DNA from 4 places in the Bacillus sp. JK106 genome. Region 4 is predicted to be linked to each of the others. Evidence: riboswitches for the same ligand, from Rfam matches in the RefSeq annotation. Region 4 holds a riboswitch; each other region holds the start of a gene.
What was found. Region 4 has a riboswitch for S-adenosylmethionine ahead of ACWJJS_RS08885 (phosphoadenylyl-sulfate reductase). Riboswitches for the same ligand answer to the same signal wherever they lie in the genome.
Positions count from the first base shown of each region.

Region 1: linked by a shared signal. The riboswitch ahead of mtnK (S-methyl-5-thioribose kinase) and the one ahead of ACWJJS_RS08885 (phosphoadenylyl-sulfate reductase) in region 4 are both predicted to bind S-adenosylmethionine.
Region 2: linked by a shared signal. The riboswitch ahead of ACWJJS_RS06585 (bifunctional homocysteine S-methyltransferase/methylenetetrahydrofolate reductase) and the one ahead of ACWJJS_RS08885 (phosphoadenylyl-sulfate reductase) in region 4 are both predicted to bind S-adenosylmethionine.
Region 3: linked by a shared signal. The riboswitch ahead of ACWJJS_RS07040 (methionine biosynthesis PLP-dependent protein) and the one ahead of ACWJJS_RS08885 (phosphoadenylyl-sulfate reductase) in region 4 are both predicted to bind S-adenosylmethionine.

Region 1 covers NZ_JBSJQC010000002.1:437,205-441,761, forward strand. The annotation lists gene mtnA (S-methyl-5-thioribose-1-phosphate isomerase) at 193-1,254, opposite strand; gene mtnK (S-methyl-5-thioribose kinase) at 1,261-2,445, opposite strand; SAM riboswitch class I at 2,556-2,711, opposite strand; gene ACWJJS_RS07860 (carbon-nitrogen family hydrolase) at 2,803-3,582, opposite strand; gene ACWJJS_RS07865 (pyridoxal phosphate-dependent aminotransferase) at 3,675-4,557, shown strand, end outside.
Region 2 covers NZ_JBSJQC010000002.1:209,323-213,879, forward strand. The annotation lists gene ACWJJS_RS06580 (GNAT family N-acetyltransferase) at 1-343, opposite strand, end outside; gene ACWJJS_RS06585 (bifunctional homocysteine S-methyltransferase/methylenetetrahydrofolate reductase) at 425-2,266, opposite strand; SAM riboswitch class I at 2,356-2,478, opposite strand; gene ACWJJS_RS06590 (YajQ family cyclic di-GMP-binding protein) at 2,579-3,070, opposite strand; gene ACWJJS_RS06595 (CvfB family protein) at 3,170-4,066, shown strand; gene ACWJJS_RS06600 (BMP family lipoprotein) at 4,238-4,557, shown strand, end outside.
Region 3 covers NZ_JBSJQC010000002.1:288,383-292,939, reverse strand. The annotation lists gene ACWJJS_RS07055 (contact-dependent growth inhibition system immunity protein) at 1-118, shown strand, start outside; tRNA gene ACWJJS_RS07050 (tRNA-Val) at 407-479, opposite strand; gene metC (cystathionine beta-lyase) at 617-1,792, opposite strand; gene ACWJJS_RS07040 (methionine biosynthesis PLP-dependent protein) at 1,785-2,906, opposite strand; SAM riboswitch class I at 2,976-3,101, opposite strand; gene ACWJJS_RS07035 (esterase family protein) at 3,276-3,998, shown strand; gene ACWJJS_RS07030 (YjcG family protein) at 4,024-4,539, shown strand; gene ACWJJS_RS07025 (GNAT family N-acetyltransferase) at 4,544-4,557, shown strand, end outside.
Region 4 covers NZ_JBSJQC010000002.1:682,907-687,463, forward strand. The annotation lists gene ACWJJS_RS08870 (dihydroorotate dehydrogenase) at 1-728, shown strand, start outside; gene pyrF (orotidine-5'-phosphate decarboxylase) at 697-1,416, shown strand; gene pyrE (orotate phosphoribosyltransferase) at 1,413-2,045, shown strand; SAM riboswitch class I at 2,147-2,251, shown strand; gene ACWJJS_RS08885 (phosphoadenylyl-sulfate reductase) at 2,379-3,080, shown strand; gene ACWJJS_RS08890 (inorganic phosphate transporter) at 3,093-4,157, shown strand; gene sat (sulfate adenylyltransferase) at 4,206-4,557, shown strand, end outside.

The sequences.
Region 1 (4,557 bases), 250 kb from region 4:
GTGAAAAAAGTTGGTCTGGTGAAAAAGGAGGACGAAGCCTGATGAAAATGAGCCGTCCGCAAAAGATAGCCGGTTATGCAGAGCTGTTTTTTAAAATGCATCTCATTACAGCCGCCCAAAAAGATGAAGTGATTACATTGTGCAGACAAAAAAACCGCTGACATTGCCTGAGGCAACATCATCAGCGGTTTTTCAGCTCAACTGGCAGTCAGCGAATAATTGTTCAATTTCTTCCGTGTAAGAACCGGTCACAATTCCTTTCTCGGTGATTATGCCTGAAATCAGGCTGCCCGGTGTGATGTCAAAGGCCGGATTGAAGACCGGCACATCTTCGGGAGCGGTGCGTATGCCTGAGATCTGTCTGACTTCATCCGGATCTCTTTCTTCAATCGGAATCTGATCGCCGTTTTCAATCTGCAAGTCAAAGGTCGAAAGCGGTGCGGCCACAAAAAACGGAATCTGAAAGGCGTTTGCCAAAATAGCGAGGCCGTACGTTCCGATTTTATTGGCCGTATCTCCGTTTTTAGCAATTCTGTCAGCGCCGACAATGACTGCTGAAATATGTTTTTCCTTCATTGTATGGGCGGCCATGCTGTCCGTAATGAGTGTGACATCAATTCCGCCCTGCATCAGCTCCCACGCCGTCAGCCGTGATCCTTGGAGAACGGGTCTTGTTTCACATGCGTAGATATGAAGGCCGAGGTCTTTTTGTTTCGCTAAGTAAAAGGGAGCAAGCGCCGTACCGTACCGGCTTGTAGCAATCGAGCCCGCATTGCAGATGGTCATGATCTGGTCGCCTTTTTTAAAAAGGTGCAGCGCATTTTGGCCGATCATTCGGCAAGTTTCTTCATCCTCAATCTGAATTTGAATGGCTTCATGAACGAGTGTTGTCTTCGCTTCATTGATTGAAATCGCATCCCTGATGGAATCCGTCAGTCTGTCAAGCGCCCACGCGAGGTTGACGGCAGTGGGCCTCGAACTGTTTAAATACGCTTTGACATCCGCGAACTGACGTCGGAAATCTGAAAGGTCGCGGGCTTCAAATGACTTGGCGGAGAGCGCGAGTCCGAACGCCGCGGTTATACCGATGGCCGGGGCGCCCCTTACTTTCAGCGTGACAATCGCGTCGAATACATCTTCCTTTGTTTCAAGTTCCACATATTCAGTGACGTCGGGAAGCTTTTGCTGATTTAAAATGCGGATGTAGGTTTCTTTCCATTCCACAGAACGGGGGATGGCAAATTCATTGGTCATGCTGCATCATTCCTTTACACGGAGCTTAAATTGGTCCAGAACCTCGGTGATATGCTTCAGTTCTTTTCTGTTTTCGATATAATAGGCGCCGATCTCAAGCGCCAGCTTCTTCCGTTCGATTCGTTTGTCAAACGGAGTGATTTCATCTAAGTCAGCCACATGGGCGAGTCCGATCGTGCGCCGGATCAATTCGCATCCCGCAAAACCGACCGCTTCTTCAAACGCGTTTTTCAGTGTGTCTTCCAGCAGGTGTCTGCGGGAAGGCAGGCAGTCTTTCTCCCATGCTTCACTGAATGTTTTCACAAATGTATCCCATACGGCGGCAGTATGGTCATATAACGGCTGTCTGTCGTCACCGTCGCGGCTGAGGGCGTTTAACAGCAGATTGGCGATAAATTGGCCGATGTCAAACCCGATCGGTCCGAAGAAAGCAAACTCGGGATCAATCACCTTTGTTTCATGTTCATCGGCGAAGATGCTTCCCGTGTGCAGATCGCCGTGAACCAATGTTTCCGCGGAATTCAGAAAGATGGCTTTCAATTCGTCAGCGCCTTCTTTCAGCCGGGAATTGTTCCAAACTTTTTCTGCGTATGGGCGCAGCTCCTCTTCAAAATCGTTTGTCTCATGGTCGAGAAACGGTTCTGTAAACACAAGCCTTTCTGTAATATTGCAAAGCTCAGGATTTGTAAACTGCTTTGCGAGCTGCTGCTTTACTTTCGCATCGAGCGCATAATCGGATGAGTAAAAAAGCGTTTTCCCTAAAAATTCACCGATATGAACCGATAAGTTCGGATAATGCTGCCCTTCCAGCAGCCCTTTTCTTGAAATCTGCAAATGTGAGAGGTCTTCCATTACCGTGACGGCCATTTCAGTATCGGAATAGTAAACGGCCGGAACGAGGTGCGGCACGTGTTCGCCCTGGCGGATGAGGGCGCTGCTTTCGATTCTCGCCCGATCAATTGTAAGCGGCCAGCTTTCACCGACGACTTTCGCGTAAGGAATCGCCTGTTTGATAATCAGTCCTTTTTGGTTTTCTTTATCGTAAACATGGAAGACGTAATTTAAATTGCCGTCGCCGATTTCACGGCATGTCAGAGTGCTTTTGCTTTGGAATAAGCCGAGCTTGACAGCTAACGCGGCGGCGGAGCTTTCTGTTAATTGTTCATAAAGACTTGTTTTAGTTGCTGACATGGATTTACCCTCCAATTATGTAGTGGCAGTAAGAGATCGTGACGGAGAATACGCCCGAAAAAAAAGCCTCCTTCTCTGAAAGAGAAGGAGGCTGAAACAGTGCAGTCCGCCTCTTATCTCTCAGATAACATCTGATGGAATTAGCACCGTGCCTTATGAGACAATCGTCTCGGCGCAAAATGTACGCGCCCCATTTCACAATGGAATTACGGTCGGTTGCTGTTGGGGTCAAAAGGCCAATTCCCTCGCCCAACTCTCGATAAGAGAAAATATATTGATTTGTATCACAATTCGGATTAATCAGTTGATGAAAATATTAGCAGGTGCCGGATATTCTTGTCAACGTTTTTTTGAAAATTAATATAAATCACGCCGCAAGTCTTGGAAAACCGGAATGGTTCCGCGGACGGCCGCGCTTTCTGACACATCAATTTCCGCCCGGACTGAGCCTTCCGTCCGGTCTCCTTCGGCTAAAATCCGGCCCCACGGGTCAATAATCAGGCTGTGGCCGGCAAATTCATTATCGGGATTGGACCCCGTGCAGTTAGAGGCTGCGACAAAACATTGGTTTTCAATTGCTCTGGCGATAAGCAGGCTTCGCCAATGATCAAGGCGGGGCAGAGGCCATTCCGCAGAGATAAACAGGACATTCGCGCCCTGGGACGTATGCTTTCTGATCCATTCGGGGAAACGGATATCATAGCAGATCAGCCCGGCGCACTTGACACCGTCAAGCTCAAAGGAACCGTCGCTGTTTCCTGCTGACAAGTAAAGGTGTTCATCCATCAGCTGAAACAGATGGGCTTTCTGATACCGCTTCACGATCTGTCCGCTGTTATCGGCGATGTACATGGTGTTATAGACATCTTCGCCTTCTTTGACCGCAAAAGATCCGGCAACGAGGTGTACGTTGTATGTTTTTGCCGTTTCTTTAAGCCACTGTTTCGAAACTTTGCCGTTTTCATCCGCCAGCTGGTCTAGCCGTGTGAGATCATAGCCGGTCGTCCACAACTCAGGAAGCACGATTACATCCGCATGGCGGCTTTCTTGCTCAATCAAAGATTCTGCTTTTTTAAAATTTTCTGAAGGATTTCCGTATGAAATATCAAATTGCAAACAGGAAACGGTCCATTTCATTTTTTAACACCTCAAGTTTCTCTTTACTTTTTTTATTTAACCATATATGATGATGGACTATCATTTCAAGACATTTTTAGAAGGTGAAAAATATGAACTTTGAAATCTCAGATGTACTCAAACAGCTGCCGGAACAATTTTTCGCATCATTGGTGCAAAAAGTGAATCAAAAGCTGAAAGAAGGCAGAGACGTCATCAATTTAGGGCAGGGAAACCCTGATCAGCCGACGCCTCAGCATATCGTTGAAGAAATGAAGCGTGCCGTCGAAAGGCCGGAAAATCATAAATACTCCTCATTCCGGGGCGCTTACAGCTTCAAAAAAGCAGCCGCTGCATTTTATGAAAGGGAGTACGGGGTCACGCTTGATCCGGAAACGGAAGTCGCCGTGCTGTTCGGAGGCAAGGCGGGACTTGTTGAGCTTCCGCAATGTCTTTTAAACCCGGGAGATACCATTCTGGTGCCTGATCCCGGATATCCTGATTACTGGTCGGGCGTCGCCCTTGCGAAAGCGAAAATGGAAATGATGCCGCTGACGGAAGAAAGAGGGTTTCTCCCTGATTACAGCGTAATTCCTGAAAAGGTGCGGAGCGAGGCGAAGATGCTGTATCTCAATTATCCGAATAATCCGACCGGCGCTGTGGCGACTGAGGCGTTTTTTGAGGAGACGGTCGGTTTTGCGGAACAAAACGGCATTTGTGTCGTTCATGATTTCGCGTACGGAGCCGTCGGTTTTGACGGGCATAAACCGCTGAGCTTTTTGCAGACGGAAGGCGCAAAAGAGACGGGAATCGAAATCTATACCTTGTCCAAAACGTATAATATGGCGGGCTGGCGGGTCGGATTTGCCGTCGGAAACGCTTCTGTTATCGAAGCGATCAACCTTTATCAGGATCATATGTTTGTCAGCCTGTTTCCCGCGGCGCAGCAGGCGGCGGCAGCCGCTCTTTTAGCGGATCAGGCATGCGTCGCAGCGC
Region 2 (4,557 bases), 470 kb from region 4:
TCACGTGACATCTGGCGTTGCACCAGACAAGCGCCGCCCCCATATCTGCCAGTTTTCGTTCCGCATAGGCGATTAACGTGCTTCCCGCTTTTTGCGTCCGGTATTCTTCAAGCGTCGCCATGCCGCGCAGCTGGTAGGCGGGCGCCGCCTGTAAAGCCTGCTGGTTCTGCGGGTAGAAAGAAGCGATGCTGATCAATGTCCCGTCGTAAAAACCTCCGAGATGAAATGCTCCTTTGACGCTGTCCTGATCATATTTACAATCCTCAATCGTCTGATGGGGGCGCAGCACGCTGTGTCTGATGGCGTATGTGTCTTCTGCGGTGATGGGTTTTACTTCAACCATAAAAAATCCTCCTTTGCTTGATTCTTTTTCTGTATCGTACCATGAAAAAGCCGCCTGTCATATCAGGCGGCCTCTTCCGCGTCAATGCAAATATACATCAGCCCGCTTTTCATCCTTTTGCTTAATATAAGCTGCAAGCTCTGATGTCAAATCAGAACGGAGAAACGGGGTGATTAAATAAATTCCGTTAAACAGTTCGCACGCCGTGTCGAGAAGCGACTTGGCGATGGCGAGGCCTTCGGCTTTCTGCTTTTGCTTGTCTTCGCCGGCGAGCGCCATTTTTTCCCGGATGCTGTCTGACAGCTTAATGCCCGGGATCTCATGATGAATGAACTCTGCATTGCGGCTGCTCGTTAACGGCATAATTCCGATATACACCGGTGTTTTGAGGTGTTTCGTTTCATGATGAATGTCAATGAGCTGCTGCTCCGAGTAGACAGGCTGGGACACGAAGTAGTCAGCTCCGCACTCGATTTTTTTCTCCAGCCGTTTTACTGCTTTATCAAGATGGCGGACATTCGGATTAAATGCTCCGGCTACGGAAAAGTTCGTTTTCTTGCCGAGCGGTTTCCCTGATAAAGAAATGCCCTCGTTGAATTGCTTAATCAGCCTGATCAAGTCAAAGGACGTTAAATCATAGACGGAGGTAGCCCCCGGAAAGTCGCCGATTTTTGAAGGATCACCCGTGATGGCTAAAATGTCGGTGAGCCCGAGCGTATCCAGCCCCATTAAATGTGACTGAAGGCCGATGATGTTGCGGTCTCTGCATGTAATGTGAACGAGAGAACGGATATCAAGGCGTTCTTTCAGCAATGAACCGCAGGCGGCATTGCTGATCCGCGGTGTCGCCAATGAATTGTCGGCGAGCGTCAGCGCTTCTATGCCGGTTTCTTTTAATTCAGCCGCCGCTTGCAGAAATTTGTCAAAATTCAATTTTTTCGGCGGATCAAGCTCTACGATAATTGACCGTTTTTGAGCGGCGATTTCGTTTAAACCAGGCTCGGTCCGTTCATTCCGGACGGAGATGATTTCTTCTTCCCGTCTGATTTTCACTTCTTTATCAGTGACGGGAGAAAGTCCGCGGACCGCTTCAGCCATGGCTCTGATATGGTTTGGCGTCGTACCGCAGCAGCCGCCGATAATGCGCGCGCCCTGAGTGCGGAACTGTACGGCGCTCTCCCGGAAATAGGCATCGTCCGTATCATACACAAGCCGGCCTTCTTCTAAAGACGGAAGGCTGCTGTTCGGGTAGACCGATAAATAAGCGTCACGGAAAATCGGCACTTCGGTGAGCGCTTCAATCATGTGGTACGGGCCGAGCCGGCAATTGATTCCCGTTATGTCAGCGCCGAGATCGGCAATTGACCTGAGGGCTTCCCGAAGCGGCGTTCCGTCCTGCAGCACGCCCTGTTCGTGCATGGATACGTTCAGCATAATCGGAAGTTCCGTTTCTTTTCTCGCTATCTTCAGCACTTCGCGCGCCTCTTCTAAATCATAGTATGTTTCCAGGAGCAGACCGTCCGGCTCTTCGTGAAGCAATAAATAAAGCTGCTCCCGAAAGCTGCGTTTAATCTCCTCCAGGCTGTAGGCGTTTTTGTTAAAGGTGCGGATGCCGCCCATCGTTCCCAATACATAAGCGCCGTCTGAGGAAGCGCGCGCGATTCTGACCGCCTCCTGATTGATTTTTTTCGTTTCATCCTCAAGTCCGTATCTTGAGAGCTTAATAAAATTTGCGCCGTACGTATTTGTCTGGATGATGTCTGCCCCGGCTTCGACGTAAGCCTTATGTATCCGCTTGATTTCCTCGGGCTTTGATACGTTCAGTTCCTCAAAACATCTGTCAATGCCGTAGGAATAGAGGAGAGTGCCCATCGCGCCGTCTCCGATTAAAATCCGTTCTTTTAAGTCTTGTAATAGTCCCATTGTTTGCCTCCTTCGTCACATTCAGCAAGGAAAAAAGAGAAATAAAAAAAGTCTTCTTAAGAAGAAGACTTTGTAATCATTTGTCTCTCTTCTTATCTTCCAAGCTGTTTTTAGCTTGCTGGATTTAGCACCTTGGTCATGGTTTGGGTTAAACCATTACACCGGTTGCTGAAGCGTCGTCGGGCCAGTCCCTCGGCTTCTCTTGATAAGAACGTTCATATAATTGTCATGGGTTTCCAAAACTTAACTGTGAAAATCCCTTTCTCCAAATTTACCGAAAATAGAGACAATAATCAATAGGAATCACATAATTTATCTAAAATTAATAAATTGAACGTCAATCGGCAGGTCTGCCCCGCGGACGGCTGCAATAATCTGCTGCAGATCATCTTTATTTTTTCCGGTGACGCGCACTTGGTCGTCCTGAATCTGCGACTTGACCTTCAAGCCGGAGTTTTTAATCACAGCGTTGATTTTTTTGGCGTTGTCTTTATCAATGCCCTGTACAAGCTTCGCGCGCTGGCGCACCGTGCCCCCTGAGGCATTTTCGATTTTACCGTATTCAATGTTTTTCGTCGGCACGTCCCGTTTGATCAGCTTGCCGCTCAGCACATCTTTGAGCTGATTCAGTTTAAACTCGTCATCAGAAATCAGGACAAGTTCTTCCTTTTCTAAAGTTACATCGCTTTTCGATCCTTTAAAGTCATAGCGCGTGCCGATTTCTTTCAGCGTCATCTGAATCGCATTCTGCACTTCGGGAAATTCAACTTTGGATACAATATCAAAAGAACTTTCTTTTGCCATGAGAAAACCTCCTATAACATTTCACTTATGAGTTGATTATAGTAGAATAAAGAGAAATGTCCAACTGCATAAAGCATGAATTTATGCATATTGGAAAAAATGAGAAAAACATCAGCCCCATACGGGCGAATCAGGAAGGACGATAACATGAGACCAGGGCAGCAGCTCACGCTTAGTATAGATCACCAAACCGATTTCGGTTATTTTTTAACCGACGGCGAGGATACGGTTCTTTTACATAACAGTGAAATTACAGAGGATATTGAAGACAGAGATGAAGTGGACGTATTTATTTACGTCGATCATCAGGAAAGACTCGCGGCGACGATGAAAAAGCCGCTTATCAGCTTTTATGACTACGGATGGGTGGAAGTGACGGACGCTGTGGAGGATATGGGCGTATTCGTCGACGTCGGTCTGTCAAAAGACGCGCTCGTCGCAACGGAGCACCTGCCTCCGTACAAATCCGTCTGGCCGCAAAAAGGCGACAGACTGTATTGCATGCTGAAGGTGACAAGCCGCGGACGCATGTTTGCCAAGCCGGCGCCTGAGGATATCATCAGTGAATTATTTACGGATGCAGAGGAAGACGTCATGAATAAAGACCTGACAGGCACGGTGTACAGACTGATCGCATCAGGCTCTTTTCTGATAACCGATGAAGGCATCCGCGCGTTTATTCACCCTTCAGAAAGAAAAGAAGAGCCGAGACTCGGCAGCCGCGTGACGGGGCGTGTCATCGAGGTGAAGGAAGACGGCTCCGTCAACATGTCCCTGCTGCCGAGAAAGCAGGATGCGCTTTCGGTTGACGCGGAGGAGATTCTGACCTATCTGAGATCAAGAAACGGCGCGATGCCTTACGGAGACAAAAGCGATCCTGACGATATCCGCGAACGATTTCATTTAAGCAAAGCCGCCTTTAAGCGGGCGCTCGGGCACCTGATGAAAAACGGCAAAGTGTATCAGAAAGACGGCTGGACATACGAAAAACAATAAATTTTCTGCAAAAACATCGGTGAACCAAAACCGGTGTTTTTTATTTTCTCAAAAGCTCCTATATCCCTCATTTGTTTATCAACCTGCCGAACATACATATTTTATTGAAATAAAATATTCTGACATCCGAACCGATATATAACTATAGAAAAAAACAAAAGGAGAGTTTCAATGAGAAAAATGGCGATATTTGCGGCTGTACTGCTGCTTGCGCTCAGCACGGCGGGATGTGCCGGCAAATCCGAGGAGACGGCGGCCGAAAAAACGAAAACAATCGGCATCATGCTGACAGACAACGGCCTCGGCGACCAATCATTTAATGATTCAGGCTTTCAAGGTTTGATGAAAGCAAGAGACGAGCTCGGCATCACATTTGATTACAGAGAAATAAAAGACACCGGTACGTACGAAAAAGGACTGACCCAGCTTGTCCGGGAAGGCAATGATGTTGTTGTGGGGCTCGGTTACAGCATGCAGGCGGATTTAGAAAA
Region 3 (4,557 bases), 390 kb from region 4:
TAAAGAAGAAAAGGAAGACATTATAAAGTGTAATGCAGAAATATATTTCCCGACAATTGGCTTACCACCTATAGAATGGTTGAAAAGTGTAATAGAACAACTAAAAGAGGCTATTTAAAAGAACACTGAAAGGCCCCCATTTTATGAGAGGGCCTTTTTATATTGATACCGATTTTTTGGCTTTTTTATCCGGATAGAAATGCAATACCGACAGTGCGGTTTGGATCTACTTGACGGCATCACTAGTTGAACTTTTCAACTATTTTGATCCTAAAAAGAGATACGGCCAATAAATTTCGAGCCAAAAAATCAAGTTCGCCAACAGTTTGCGAACAACTTACGAATTTGATAAACCGGCTATATTAAAAGAAAGTAAAAAACCCTTGCTACGCAAGGGTTTTGGCTATGATTCCGACTGGGCTCGAACCAGCGACCTCTACCCTGTCAAGGTAGCGCTCTCCCAGCTGAGCTACGGAATCATGATATGTATGTGTTGCTGGGTATGTTGTTGTCTCTCTGACATTTATAATTATATATCCTGATTTCTCATTCGTCAACACTTTTTTTATCTAAAATAAAAAAGGGCGCGTCGCAAAATTGACGGCGCCCTTTTCGTTTATGATCTCACTTGGGCGGGGGTTATTTTTTTCAATGCCTGTTCGAAGTCGCGTTCTAAATCTTCGGCGTTTTCGACTCCGACGCTCAGGCGCAGAAGGCCGTCTGTGATGCCGCGTTTCTCCCTCTCTGCTTTCGGCATGGCGGCATGCGACATGGCTGCAGGGTATGAGAGAATGGATTCAACGGCGCCGAGGCTGACGGCAAATACCGGAAGCGATACGTTTTCGACCAGCTTTTTGACGGCTTCTTTGCTTTCCAATTCAAAGGACAGGACGGCGCCCGCTCCGCTCGCTTGACGTTTATGGGTATCGGCTCCCGGGTGTCCGGCAAGGCCGGGATAGTAAACGTTTTTGACGGCGGGATGCCCGTTAAAATAGGCAGCCAGCCGCTCAGCCGTCCGGCTCGCTTTTTCCAGTCTGACCTGCAATGTTTTTAAGCCTCTCAATACGAGCCAGCAGTCCTGAACGCCGAGCACCGCTCCAAACGAGTTTTGCAGCTTATACAGCTGATTGCCGAGCTCTTCATCCTTTACGGCAGCAAGGCCTGACAGCACGTCACTGTGGCCGCTTAAAAATTTCGTCGCACTGTGAAGCACGATATCTACACCGAGATCAAGCGGACGCTGCAGAGCAGGTGTCATGAATGTATTGTCAAGGTATGTCAGACAGCCGTGATCCTTTGCCAGTTTGACGACGCCCTTAATATCCGTGATGCCGAGCGTCGGGTTTGACGGTGTTTCCATATAAATGGCTTTCGTGTTCGGACGGATGGCGCGGGCGACCGCTTCTGTGTCCGTCATATCGACAAAGGTATGTTCGATTCCGAAACGGGACAGAACCTCAGTCACCATGCGGAATGTTCCGCCGTACACATCCTCCGTGACGAGAACATGGTCGCCTTGGGATAAGAGCAGAAATGCCGTCGAAATCGCCGCCATACCGGAGCTGAAAGCAAAACCTCTCGTTCCGCCTTCAAGACCTGCGATCGTTTCTTCAAGCGCTGTTCTTGTCGGTGTGCCGGAGCGGCTGTAATCATATGTCCCGAATTCTTCAAATGAAGACTGATGGAATGTGGAAGCATGCTGGATCGGCACGCTGACGGCTCCGGTGGCTCCGTCTGTTTTAAATGGATTGTGCACGAGCTGGGTTTCCAGCGTCCAATTGTGATTACTCATATGACACGGCCCCCTCTTTTACTTGCTGTAATGCCTGCTTTACATCCCGCTTCAAATCTTCTGCATGTTCAATGCCCACTGAAAAACGCAGCAGGCGGTTGCAGACGCCGTTTGCGATACGGATATCTTCCGGAATGTCCATGTGCGTCTGTGTCGCGGGGTATGTAATAAAGCTTTCCACCCCGCCGAGACTTTCTGCGAAACAGATCGTTTTCAGCGCCTTTAAAAACGGATTGACCCATTCCTCTTTTTGCAGCCGGAAAGACAGCATCCCGCCTTTTCCGGGATATAACACGTCGGCGATTTCCTCTTCCTGTTCTAAAAATTCTGCAAGTTCACGGGCGTTTTCTTCATGACGGCGCATTCTGAGTCCGAGTGTTTTCATCCCTCTCATTAAAAGCCACGAATCAAACGGCGGGAGAACGGCGCCGATCGCATTTTGGTGATTAAACATGATGTCGCCGAGCTCTTCATCCTTAACGACAGCCAGACCGGCAAGGAGGTCATTGTGCCCCGCTAAATATTTTGTGGCGCTGTGAATGACGATGTCCGCTCCCAGTTCAAGCGGGCGCTGGAGCACCGGAGTATAAAACGTATTATCCACAATTAAAAGCAGGCCGGCTTCTTTCGTAATCCGGGCGATTTTTTCAATGTCCGCCTCCTGCATTAACGGGTTTGTCGGCGTTTCAACAAATACCGCTTTCGTGTTTTCCGTTATTTTGGAGCGTAAACAGTCTTCATCGCTGAAATCATCATAAATAAAGCTTAAGCCGTATTTTCTCCATTCGTTTTCAAACAAACGGTACGTGCCTCCGTATAAATCGGAGGATACAATCAATTCATCCCCGCTTTTAAATAAAGCCATAATGGTTTGAATGGCTGCCATTCCCGAGCTGAAAGCAAATCCTCTCGCACCGTTTTCCAACACGGCGATGGCGTCTTCGACGAGCTGGCGTGTCGGGTTTTTCGTGCGCACGTAATCAAAACCTGTAGATTCTCCTATTCCTCTATGGCGGTAAGCGGTGGACAGATAAATCGGCGGACTGACCGTTCCCGTTGCTTCTTCGCTTCTATTTCCAATTTGGGCTAATTTTGTTTCAACATGCTGCGTCATCAGTAAGCACCATCCTTTTTCAAAAATAAAAAAGCCCCCTCTTCATAAGAAGAAGGAGCTTTTCTCTTCCTCTTATCTTCCAAGCATGTGAATCGCTTGCTGGATTTAGCACCTTGGCACTTTGCCTTCCCGCGGCAAAGCAAACCGGTTGCTGAGGTTTCAAAGGGCCAGTCCCTCCACCTCTCGTGATAAGAATATTGTTTTGTATTTTCTGATTGTTCTATATTAACGCACTATAAAATGGATTTCAACAACTTTTTATTTATCTGAACTCTCGCAAGAAGTGCATCTGAAGAAAGAAATTTCTAATAATTCATGGTACAATAGGAAAAAACCATCAAGACAAGACGCGGCCTGGAGGAATGCGAAGTGGCATCAAAAAACGGAATCATTCATGAGAAAACACTTTTCTCCCATGAGCTTGAAGAGGAAATGACCGTTTTGGTCTATCTGCCCGCCACCTTCTCCCCCCTGTATAAATATCATACGGTCATCGCTCAGGACGGCCATGATTATTTCAGATTAGGGAGAATCGGGCGTCAGGCGGAAGAGCTTATGTCAAAAGGGGAAATTGACCGCTGCATCATTATCGGCGTCCCATATAAAAATGTGCGGGAGCGAAGAAACACATACCATCCCGAAGGCTCTAAGTTCGCCTCATATAAACGGTTTATCGCAAATGAGCTCGTTCCTTTTATCGACAAAGAATACCCGACTTATCAAGTCGGATACGGCCGCACCATGATCGGGGATTCCCTCGGCGGAACCGTCTCGCTCATGACGGCGATTGACTATCCGAACATGTTTGGAAACGTCATCATGCAGTCTCCGTATGTTGACGGGCACGTGCTGGATGCCGTCCGGCAGTCGGAGGATCTCAAACAGATTTCCGTTTATCATCAAATCGGAGAAAAAGAAACCGCCGTCCACACGACGGACGGCCAGGTGCTTGATTTCACCGCGCCGAACGAAGAGCTCAAACAGCTGCTGGAAAGCAAACAGTCTGAATACACGTATGAAACCTTTGACGGGGATCATAAATGGACATACTGGCAGCCGCTCATCACGCCGGCGCTGAAAAAAATGCTGTAACCATTCATTTAAGGAGGGAACTTTCATGAAATACGGTATTGTTTTATTTCCATCAAAAAAATTACAGGATCTCGCAAATTCGTACCGGAAACGCTACGACCCGAGCTACGCGCTCATTCCGCCGCATCTGACGGTAAGAGATCCGTTTGAAGCGACAGAACAGGAAATCGAGCAGGTCGTATCACAGCTGAGACAGACGGCGAAAGAGTCGCATCCGCTCGTTCTGAAAATCACAAAATACAGCTCGTTTTCTCCTGTGAATAATGTGATATATATGAAAGCAGAGCCGACAGAGGAATTAAAATCTCTGAGTGAGAAATGCTACTCAGGAGCATTATCCGGCGAGCCGGAATACAGCTTCGTTCCGCATGTCACGGTCGGCCAGAAGCTGTCGTCAGATGAACATTCCGACGTACTCGGACAGCTGAAAATGCAAGACATTTCCCACGAAGAAGTCATCGACCGTTTTCACCTGCTCTATCAGCTGGATAACGGCTCATGGACTGTGTACGAAACATTTTTATTAGGCGGAGGAGAATAACTGCTTGGAATCCATCAT
Region 4 (4,557 bases):
GACTGCAAAATCCCGGCCTTGAGCATGTGCTCAATCATGAGCTGCCTTGGCTCGAACAATTTGACACGCCGATTATCGCAAATGTCGCCGGTTCTCAGGTGGACGACTATAAAGAAGTGGCCGAGCACATCAGCCAAGCGCCGAATGTGCATGCGCTTGAGCTTAACATTTCATGTCCGAATGTCAAAACGGGGGGGATTGCTTTTGGTACTGATCCCGTCATGGCGGCCGAACTGACAAAAGCGGTGAAAGAAGTTTCCGCAGTGCCTGTGTATGTGAAGCTTTCGCCTAATGTCGCAAACATAACCGAAATTGCCAAAGCGATTGAAGCGGCCGGTGCTGACGGTCTGACGATGATTAATACACTCATCGGGATGAGGCTCGACCTCAAGACCGGACGGCCGATTTTAGCAAATAAAACGGGCGGACTGTCAGGCCCGGCGATCAAACCGGTCGCCATCCGGATGGTATACGAAGTCAGCCAGGCCGTTCAAATTCCGATTATCGGGATGGGCGGCGTTCAGACCGCAGAGGATGCATTAGAATTTCTTCTTGCGGGAGCGAGTGCGGTTGCCGTCGGTACAGCAAACTTCGTCAATCCGTTCGTCTGCCCGGAAATCATAGAACAGCTCCCCCGTGTGCTGCGCCAACACGGCTTTCAATCTGTAAGTGAATGCATCGGAAGGAGCTGGAAACATGAAAAACAACCTGCCCATCATCGCGCTTGATTTTGCATCAGGGGAAGAGACTTTAACGTTTTTAGACTTGTTTGAAAAGGAAAGGCTTTTTGTCAAAACGGGGATGGAACTTTTTTATCAGGAAGGCCCCGCCATCATTCACCAATTAAAAGAACGGAACTGTGATATATTTTTAGATTTAAAGCTTCATGATATCCCGACTACGGTCAATAAAGCGATGAAGCGGCTGGCCCGCCTCGGCGTTGATCTCGTCAATGTGCATGCGGCAGGGGGCGCACGCATGATGCGCGCGGCCCTTGAGGGGCTTGAAGAAGGCACGCCGGCAGGCAGAAAACGCCCGTCTTTAATCGCGGTGACTCAGCTGACCAGCACTTCAGAGCAGGTGGCGAAGGAAGAGCTTCTGCTGCAAAAGCCGCTGTTAGAAACGGTTGTGCACTACGGCAAAATGGCGGAAGAGTGCGGGCTGGACGGAGTGGTATGTTCGGTCCATGAAACAAAAGCCATTTATGAAGCGGTCCGGCCTTCATTTCTGACAGTCACGCCGGGCATCCGCACGGCCAGTGACGCAGCTGACGATCAAGTCCGGACGGCGACTCCGTCATTTGCGAAAGAAAACGGTTCGTCAGCCATCGTCGTGGGCCGCTCAATTACAAAAGCGGAAAACCCCGTTAAAGCATATGAAGCAATTAAACTGGAATGGGAGGGCGTTCGCCGATGAAACAGGCTATCGCAAAACATCTATTACACATTGAAGCTGTCTTTTTACGTCCGAATGAGCCGTTTACGTGGGCGAGCGGCATTTTATCACCGATCTATTGTGACAACCGTCTGACATTGTCGTATCCAAAAGTGAGAAATGATGTGGCGGACGGGCTCGGCAAACTGCTGAAGGAGCATTTCCCCGAGGCGGAGATGATCGCGGGCACTGCAACGGCGGGCATTCCGCATGCTGCGCTTCTCGCAGACCGTACAGGCGTGCCGATGTGCTACGTCAGAAGCAAACCGAAAGCGCACGGCAAAGGAAATCAAATAGAAGGCGCCATTAAGAAAGGACAAAAAACAGTCGTGATTGAAGACTTGATTTCTACCGGAGGCAGCGTGCTTGAAGCTGCGGCGGCCCTTCAAAGAGAGGGCGCGGAAGTCCTAGGCGTCATTTCCATTTTTACATACGGACTGCCGAAAGCAAAAGAAGCCTTTAAAAAAGCGGGTCTTCCTTATTACTCGTTAACCGATTATGACACGCTGATTGAAGTCGCGCTTGAAAACGGAACGATTCATTCAGCTGACATTGAAAAACTGAAATCATGGAAACTGAATCCCGAGTCAAAAGATTGGTTTAAAAAATAATGACAATAAAAACAGGCCTCAGGGCCTGTTTTATTATTCCTATCAAAAAACTCGGGTTGACTTCTGTTAGAATTGTGCTAAAATTTAGTACAAATCTAAAAAGCTTATCAAGAGCGGCTGAGGGACTGGACCGATGACGCCCGGCAACCTGCGTGTATTGCAAGGTGCCGCATCCAGAAAAATGCACAGCATTTTGAAGATAAGGGCTATACCGGGTCACTGTCTTTCATTCCGCTGGATTGAAAGTTTTTTATATGAAAAAAAGATTGAGGGATAAGACAACCGGCAGAGAACAACAGCTGTTTGATTGTCTCCGGGAGGAGGAAAGAAAAAATGCTAACGTATGACACATGGGAGGAACCGGCGATTACATTTCCGGAAGACGATTCCTATAAAGGCGCGCTGTCCGTTTTAAAATGGGCATACGGCCACTACGGAGACCAGCTTGTTTACGCGTGCAGCTTCGGGATTGAGGGCATCGTCCTGATCGATTTAATTTCTAAAGTAAAGAAAGACGCGGAAATCGTGTTTCTCGATACGGGTCTTCACTTTAAAGAAACATATGAAACGATCGAAAAAGTGAAAGAACGTTACCCGGGGCTGAACATTATCCTGAAAAAGCCCAGCCTTACTCTCGAGGAACAGGCCGAGGCTCACGGAGATAAACTGTGGGAAAGAGAACCGAACCAGTGCTGCTACATCAGAAAAATTCTGCCGTTAAGAGAAGCACTCGCAGGGCATCCGGCATGGCTGTCCGGCCTTCGCCGGGATCAAGGGCCGAGCCGGGCGAATACGAATTTCCTGAATAAAGACGACAAGTTTCAATCGATTAAAGTATGCCCGCTGATCCATTGGACATGGAAAGACATCTGGAGATATACTTCCAAGCATGAGCTGGATTACAATATCCTCCATGATCAGGGGTATCCGAGCATCGGCTGTGAACCGTGCACTTCACCTGCGTTTACCGCGGAAGATTTGCGGAGCGGCAGATGGAACGGCATGGCGAAAACCGAATGCGGACTGCATGAATAAAGGAGCTGCCCGATGGAATTAGCCGCTATTTTATTCTGCCTGTTTTTTGCCATGAATATCGGAGCCAGCGGAGCCGCGGCATCAATGGGAGTCGCTTACGGGTCCGGCGCCGTTAAAAAGAAAACATATGCGCTGATCATCTGCGCGGCCGGAGTCCTGTCAGGGGCGGTTATCGGCGGCGGTGAAGTCGTTAAGACGATCAGCGGCGGAATCATTCCCGAACAAACCATTACGCTCACCATTGTCTGCATTATAATCGGAGCGGCGGCGCTATCGTTATTCACGGCGAATGTGCTCGGCATTCCGCTGTCGACGAGTGAGGTCACTGTCGGGGCGATTGTCGGTGTCGGCGTCGCGTACAAAGTATTGTTTTTACAGCATCTTTTGGTCATCGTGATTTTTTGGGTGCTCGTACCGTTCGTCGCGTTCTGTTTCACCTTTCTCGTATCGAAGGTATTCAGTTCTCTGAATATTCGAGTCATTTCGAAACGGAAACAGAAGATTTTAGGGATTGTGCTGCTTTTTGCGGGGTTTTGGGAAGCTTTTTCAGCCGGAATGAACAATGTCGCAAATGCGGTGGGCCCTTTGGTGGCTGCGGGCGTACTCAGCGTGTCAAAAGGAACGCTGTACGGAGGCATCTTTGTCGCTCTCGGCGCTCTGCTTTTAGGACGTAAAGTGCTTGAAACCAACGGGAAAAAGATTACGAGATTTTCAGCCGGAGAAGGCATACTGCTTTCAGGAACCGGCGCGGGGCTTGTCATTATCAGTTCCGTCTTCGGTCTGCCGGTCCCATTGGCGCAAGTCACATCATCATCAATTATCGGTATCGGAATGGCCAAAAACGGGCCGAACGTTTTTCATAAAGAAGTCGTGAAAACGATGCTCAAAGTTTGGGTCGTTTCGCCGTTTTTGTCACTGTCGATTTCGTATCTGCTTGTCTCCCTGCTGTTAAAAGGAGATTACTATTCCATCTTTATGATGGCCAGCGTGCTTTTGGCAGCTGGCGGAGCCGCCAGTCTGATGAAAGCCATCCGAAAAGAGAAACGCTCTGTCCATGAACAAGGCGGGGGCATTTAACTATTAATCTGAGTTTATTTATCTGTTAACTGGGAGGAATCATGTATTATGAGTTTAGCACCGCACGGAGGAACATTAATTAATCGGGTGAATGAGCAGTATGATCTTACACCCGTCCACAAAGAAATTGAGCTTGATTTGATTTCGTTCGCTGATTTAGAGCTGATCGGAATCGGGGGGTACAGCCCGATTGAAGGATTTTTCACAGAAAAAGATTACGTGTCAGTCGTTGAAAATATGCGTCTGGCATCAGGGGTTGTCTGGTCCCTGCCGATCACGCTTCCGGTCGATTCAGAAAAAGCGGCTGAGCTTGCCGTCGGCGACACGGTGAAACTGACTTACGGCGGAGAAACATACGGTGTCGTCGACATCGAAGATATTTATACGCCGGATAAACAAA